DNA from 2 places in the Sphingomonas sp. CFBP9019 genome. Region 1 is predicted to be linked to the other one. Evidence: riboswitches for the same ligand, from Rfam matches in the RefSeq annotation. Region 1 holds a riboswitch; the other holds the start of a gene.

Evidence for each region. A riboswitch is a leader RNA that binds a small molecule or an ion and turns the genes downstream of it on or off. The one in region 1 is predicted to bind cobalamin.
Region 2: linked by a shared signal. The riboswitch ahead of SOM18_RS01080 (TonB-dependent receptor plug domain-containing protein) and the one ahead of SOM18_RS06945 (HoxN/HupN/NixA family nickel/cobalt transporter) in region 1 are both predicted to bind cobalamin.

The regions. Positions count from the first base shown of each region.
Region 1 covers NZ_JAXCWK010000002.1:627,652-631,055, reverse strand. Annotated here, with positions in the region: gene cobW (cobalamin biosynthesis protein CobW) at 1-368, opposite strand, end outside; cobalamin riboswitch at 507-723, opposite strand; gene SOM18_RS06945 (HoxN/HupN/NixA family nickel/cobalt transporter) at 884-1,873, opposite strand; cobalamin riboswitch at 2,101-2,313, opposite strand; gene glp (gephyrin-like molybdotransferase Glp) at 2,551-3,404, shown strand, end outside.
Region 2 covers NZ_JAXCWK010000001.1:261,993-265,396, reverse strand. Annotated here, with positions in the region: gene SOM18_RS01080 (TonB-dependent receptor plug domain-containing protein) at 1-1,573, opposite strand, end outside; cobalamin riboswitch at 1,756-1,988, opposite strand; gene SOM18_RS01075 (HpcH/HpaI aldolase/citrate lyase family protein) at 2,047-2,871, opposite strand; gene SOM18_RS01070 (MaoC family dehydratase) at 2,868-3,320, opposite strand; gene SOM18_RS01065 (acetyl/propionyl/methylcrotonyl-CoA carboxylase subunit alpha) at 3,320-3,404, opposite strand, start outside.

The DNA.
Region 1 (3,404 bases):
GGCCAGTCAAACGCCTTGAGCAGCGGCTTGGGCAAAGCGAGCCCCGACGTCTCGATCAGGATATGGTCGGGCCGCGGGTCGAGCGCGAGCAAAGTCTCGACGGTCGGGATGAAGTCGTCCGCGACGGTGCAGCAGATGCAGCCATTGGCGAGCTCAACGACGTTCTCGGCCGGGCAATCGGGAATCGCGCACCCCTTCAAGATGTCGCCGTCGATACCGAGCGTGCCGAATTCATTGACGATCACCGCGAGCCGCCGGCCCCCGGCGTTACGGATCAGATGGCTGATCAGCGTGGTCTTGCCCGCGCCGAGGAATCCGGTGACGATGGTGACGGGAATCTTGGCCAGGGTCGGCTGGGGTTCGGTCATGCGATACTCTCCGGGCGTCGGAACGACAGCCACGGACGGACGCACATCCGCAGCCACACGCGCGCGCGACCAAGACGGCCACACGCGTTCGTCGCTCAGACGGAGTACCGTGCCGCGACCATCCCCTGGATCAAGGCAAGAGCGACCATGACGCTGGCAGGTCTCCTGGCTCGCGGGTCGAAGCTCGATGCACGCCTTCCCAGGTCCCGTGACCCAGTGGCTGCCCCCGCATCGGGGGCCTGTGCGTCTCGCTCACCGCTTACAGTTGCAGGGACAGCCGCGGCATTGGGAGGCAAAGCTCCCGCACCGCATTCCCATTCAAGCCCCGAAGGGCACCGGCGCGATCTGTTGAGGTTCGGTAGAACCAAACCTCGGGGTTGGGTTTAGAGGAGTTTGGCGATTGTGCCAATGCACATGACCGCCGTCATCCTGACGAAAGCCAGGACCCAGGGCCACGCATGATCCGGTGCCCGGCTCCAGGTTCCGGGTCGAGCCCGGGATGACGACGCTGCTCGTTACCCCCGCACCACCTCGATCTCGTCAAACCGCTTCCACCGGTAGATCGCGAAACTCAGCACCCAGCACGCCACGAACAGCGCGATGATCGCAAAGCCCAGCCCGTTGAAATTCTCGCCCAGCGCCAAAGCGACGTCCCACACGCCCCCGCTCAGGCCCAGCTTCGACGCCAGCAGCGCGAGCGTTTCGATCCCGCCGATCGCGATCGCGACGATCGCCGAGATCAGCGTGATCGTGATGTTGTAATACAGCTTGCGGATCGGCTTCACGAACGCCCATTCATACGCGCCGAGCATCACCACCCCGTCGGCACTGTCGACCAGCGCCATGCCCGTCGCGAACAGCACCGGCAGCACCAGCACCGTACCGATCGACAACCCGTCCGCCGCCTGGCTCGCCGACAGGCCGAGGATCGCGACTTCGGTCGCGGTGTCGAACCCCAGCCCGAACAGGAAGCCGAGCGGCGCCATGTGCCAGCTGCGCGTGACCAGCCGGAACATCGGCCGGAACAGCCGCGCGAGCAGCCCGCGATTGCCGAGCAGCAGGTCGAGATCCTCCTCGACATAGCGCCCGCCGCCGCGGACATGGCCGAAGGTCCGCCACACCGATCGCAGGATGATCAGGTTCATCGTCGCGATCGTGAACAGGAACAGCGCGGATATCAGCGTCGCGATCACCCCGCCCGCCTGCTTGAACGCCTCGAACTGCGCCAGCGCGCTCGCGGTCAGCGCGATCGCCACCGCGGCGATCAGGACGATCCCCGAATGGCCGATCGCGAACCAGAAGCCGACCCCGATCGGCCGCTGCCCATCCTGCATCAGCTTGCGCGTCACATTGTCGATTGCCGCGATATGATCCGCATCGACCGCGTGGCGCAGCCCCAGCCCCCAGGCGAGCATCGCGGTGCCCAGCATCAGCGGCTGCGCCTGGAACAGCGCGAACGCCCATCCCCAGGCGGCGATATTGGCCGCCACCAGCATCGCGAACATCCAGCCGATCCGGTGTCGCGTCGAACGACCGGCGGTCCGCCCGGTCATGATCTTGGTCATTGGCACATCCCCGGCGTCCGACGAGGACGGGGGCCTGCCGCGAACGACCGGGACGCGCGCCGACCGGACGCCCTGAGCGGCCGGCATGCGTCGCCGATGCGGCCCCCGCCGCATTGTCGTCGCTCAGACGGCGTTCACCGTGCCTCGGCCACCCCCTGGACCGGGACAAGAGCGACCAGACGCCGGCAGGTCTCCTGGCTCGCGGGTCAAGGCTCGACGCACACCTTCCCAGGCCATCGGCCCAGTGGCTGCCCCCGTCGCAGGGGGCGGGTGCGTGTCGCTCGCCGCTTACAGTTGCAGGGACAGCTGCGGTCTTGGGGCGAACCCCGCACCGCATTCCCATTCAAGCCCCGAGGGGCACCGACGCGATCTGTGCGGATCCGGCTTGCGTCGGACCTGCGCCACAGGGCTAGCGCGTTTTGCCTGCGCTGACGACAGGATTTGCGCGCGACGCAACGCAGGGCATGTCGTCCCATCTCACCGCAACGTCTGCCTTACCTCGTACGTTGATCGCATAACCGACCGGTGTCCTGCCGGTCGCGGCGTTGCCCGCTTTCCGCCCCGCGGCAATCGTGCGAGCAGCGCAGACCTTCATCGCCCCGCTGAACGGAGCCCGCATGCGCCCTCTCGTCCCCGTCGCCGACGCCCAGTCCCGCCTCTTCGCCATGGCCGCGCGCGTCCCCGCCGAAACCGTGCCGCTGCGCTCGGCGATGGGCCGCTGGGCCGCGGAGGACATTCTCGCCCGCCGCACCCAGCCAGCGACCGACCTCTCGGCGATGGACGGCTATGCGATCCGCTACGCAGATCTGCCCGGGCCGTGGACGGTCATCGGCGAAAGTGCGGCGGGGCGCCCCTTCACCGGTTCGGTCGGCGCGGGACAGGCGACGCGGATCTTCACCGGCGCGGCGATGCCGGCGGGCGCCGACACGGTGCTCGTCCAGGAGGAAGCCGCGCGCGACGGCGACCGGCTGATGCTCGACGGCGAAGGCCCCGCCTTCGAAGGGCGCAACACGCGCCGCAAGGGGCTCGACTTCGCGACCGGCACGCGGCTGATCGCGGCCGGCGACCGGCTGACGCCCGCGCGCATCGCGGTCGCGGCGACCGGCGGGCACGGCGCCTTATCGGTCGGCCGCCGCCTGCGCGTCGCGGTCGCCGCGACGGGCGACGAGCTCGTTCCACCCGGCTCGACCAGCGACCCCGTCCCGCTACCGGAATCAAACGGCATCATGCTCGCCGCGATGCTCGCCGACCTGCCCGTCGACATTATCGATCTCGGAATCCTCCCCGATCGGCTCGACACGCTGCGTGACGCCTTTGCCGGGGTCGATGCCGATCTGCTCGTGACCACGGGGGGCGCGTCGGTCGGCGATCACGATCTCGTCCGCCCCGCAATCGAGGCGGCGGGCGGCAGCATCGACTTTTGGCGGATCGCGCTGCGCCCGGGCAAGCCGATGATGGCGGGCGCGCTTGG
Region 2 (3,404 bases), on a different contig from region 1:
CGGTGGCAAACACCTCGACGCCATGCTGCGTCGATCGCGTATTGCGGTTGCCGGGCGTCGCGACGAAGTCGGGGGCAGGATAGGTGGTAAAGATCTCGTTCGTCAGCCGACTGTCGAAATAGGTCGCGCCGATCGTCGCACGATCCCCCCCGAAAGCCTGTTCGACCCCGGCTTCCCACCCCTTTGACTTTTCGGGCTTGAGGTTCGGATTGCCGATGTAACGACCGTCGGAATAGCCGAAGAGATCGAAGTAGCCGGGGTTCTTCACGCCGGTACCGTAGGCGCCGCGCACCCGCGTTCCGGTCGCAAAACGATAGCTCGCCTGCGCGCGGTAGGTGGTGGTGTCATCGAACCGGTTATTCTCGTCGCGCCGCACCGATCCGCCGATCGCGAGCGCATCGTCGACGACGACGTCATACTGGCCAACGATCCCGATATTGTCGGTATGCCGCCGTCCCGTAAAGACGAACTCCGAAGGAGCCGCGCTAAGCGTCTGAAATTCCTCACGCTCGACATCGACTGCGGCGGTCAGCCGATGCCGGATGCGATCGGTGCCGAACCGGAAGGCGCTTTCGAACGATCCCTTGTACCGCCGGCCCTTGTTGCCAAAGCTCAAGGCATCGTCGACCAGCGCCCGGCGTGTCGTATCGGCAAACTGGCCGCTGAGCGCATTCGTCCAGCGGCCATCCGCCAGCGCCAACTCGGCCCGGACGAGCCCGTAATATGCCTCGACCGTGCTGCGCGCGCCTGGCGTATCGACGATCGTGCCGAACTGCGGGCCGCTCAATGCCGTGTCGTTGCTGTCGGCATCGGTATAGCTGTAGCGCCCGACGCCCGTGACCTTCAGCGTGTCGGTGGGCGACCAGCTGAGCTTGCCCGTCGCGCCGACGCTCTTCGCGCCGATGTCGCGCGATCCGCCCCGTGCGGTCGGCGTGCCGTCGGTGAGATAGGTCGAACTCGACAGCGCGTAGTCGAGATTGCCCGCTACGCCCGCGACCCGCGCGCCGCCCGAAAATGTGCCGAACGATCCCCCTTCGGCCCGCAGTGATACACCCGGGGCCTCCGCGCCGCTGAGCGTGAGATACTGGACGACGCCGCCGATCGCATCGGACCCGTACAGCGCGGACTGCTGGCCGCGCAGCACCTCGACCCGTGCCGCCTCGTCGGCGATCAGCGTGCCGAAATCATATTCGCCCTGATAGGGATCGGACACTTCGATCCCGTCGATCAGCACGAGCAAGTGATTGCCCTCCGACCCACGGATCCGGACCTGCGTCGTCCCCCCGACCGCGCCGGTCCGGCTGACCGCCAGTCCAGGGACGTCGCGCAACACGTCGGACACGATCCGGGTCTGGCGCTGGTTGAGCGTAGCGGCGTCGAGCACCGTCACCGACGCCCCGAGCTGATCGGCGGGAACAGCGTCGCCTGATCGCGATGCGGTAACCACCAGCTCGGCGCCGCCCGCTGCCGCCTCGCCCGTCGCCGCAGTAACCGGATCGGGCTCGGCCGCGCCCGGCGATGCAAAGGCCGTGGCGGTCGCGAGCGCCGCAAGCGAAACGAAAACTCTGGTCATGAAACGATACTCCCGGCGTCGCGAGCGACCGGCCGGGGCCTGCCGTCCGATGCCACGGACAGCCGGCGCAACGCTTGGGGTGTACGCCGAACTGCACCCGCCACGCGCACCGAAGCGGCCCCCGCCGCATGGTTCGTCGCTCAGACGGAGTACCGTGCCGCGGCCATCCCCTGGACCATGGCAAGAGCGACCGAGCGCCGGCAGGTCTCCTGGCTCGCGGGTCGACGCCCGGTACGCGACCTTCCCGGGCCCTGCGCTTACGCTCAGGCCTAGTGGTCGTCCCCTCATAACGAAGGAACATGCGCACCGCGCTCACCGCTTACAGTTGCAGGGACAGCCGCGGCATGAGGAGGCTCGCCTCCCGCACCGCATTCCCTTTGAAGCCCCGAGGGGCACCGACGCGATCTGCGACCCCGGCCTTCACCGGTTTCGCGGGGCGACGGTAGCGCAGAAAATTCCTGCCGCCAATGGGCCTAGAGTCTCGCGAGGATCGCCCGCGCCTGGCGCAGGTGCGGCGCATCGATCATCCGTCCATCAAGCTGCAGCGCGCCGGCCTCGGGAGCCGCCGCAAACGCTGCGACGACGGCATGCGCACGTGCCACGCTCGCCGCATCCGGCGTGAACGCGGCGTTGATCGTGGCGACCTGCGACGGGTGGATCGCCATCATGCCGGTGAAGCCGTCGCGGCTGCCGCGCGCGGCATAGGCTGCCAGCCCGTCAATGTCCGCGATTGCTGGATAGACCGTTTCGATCGCCGCTACGTCCGCCGCATGCGCGCCGAACAGCAGCAGCGATCGTACGAGCTTATAGGGCTCGGTATAGGACCCGTCGTCCTCCCGACTGGTCGCCGCGCCGATCGCCGCGGGCAGGTCTTCGGCGCCCCAGGTCAGGCCGCATAACCGGCCGTTGACCCGCGCATATTCGCCCAGTGTGAAGATCGCGGCGGGCACTTCGGTCGCGATCGGCAGGATCGGCGGACAGTCATCGCCATAAGCCTCGACCAGCGCGAGGACGGTCGCGGGTCCGGTCGCCTTGGGCAGCATGATCGCATCGGCGCCCCTCGCCGCAGCGATATCGTCGTCCAGCCACCCCGAGTCGACGGGATTGATCCGGACCATCCGCACGACGTCGGTGTGGTCCTGCAACGCGGCCCGGACCGCCTCGCGGGCAACAGCCTTGCGGGAGAGCGAGACCGAATCCTCCAGATCGAGGATGATGGCATCGGCCCCGCTCGCTGCGGCCTTCGCAAAACGCTCGGGCCGGTCTGCGGGCACGAATAGCAGCGAGCGCAACCTCATGCCGACGTCCGCAGCAGCAGCGCCGAGCGAAGGCACTGACAGACGATCTCGTCACGCTGGTTGATCAATTGGTGCATGAATGTGACGATCCCGGCGTTCGGGCGCGACCGGCTGGGCTTGAGCTCGGCGACCTCGGTCTCGGCGCGCATCGTGTCGCCGATAAAGACGGGTTTTGGATGCACGAGCTTGTCGTAACCGAGATTGGCGACGAGCGTCCCGAGCGTCGTGTCCCCCACCGACAGGCCGACCATCAGCGCGAAGGTGAAGGTGCCGTTGACGAGGATCTGGCCGAATTCGCTCGCCTTCGCCGCCTCCGCGTCGAGGTGCAGCGGCTGCGGATTGTGCGTCATCGTCGAAAACAGGAGGTTGTCCGTCTCCGTGACGGTGCGGCGGATCTCATGGACGATCCGGTCGCCGACTACCCATCGGTCGAAATAGCGGCCGGCCATCAGTCATCCTTCTCGATACGCGCGAGCACCATGCCATCGCTCACCTGCCCGCCTTCGATCGCGGTCAGTTCGGCAACCGTCCCG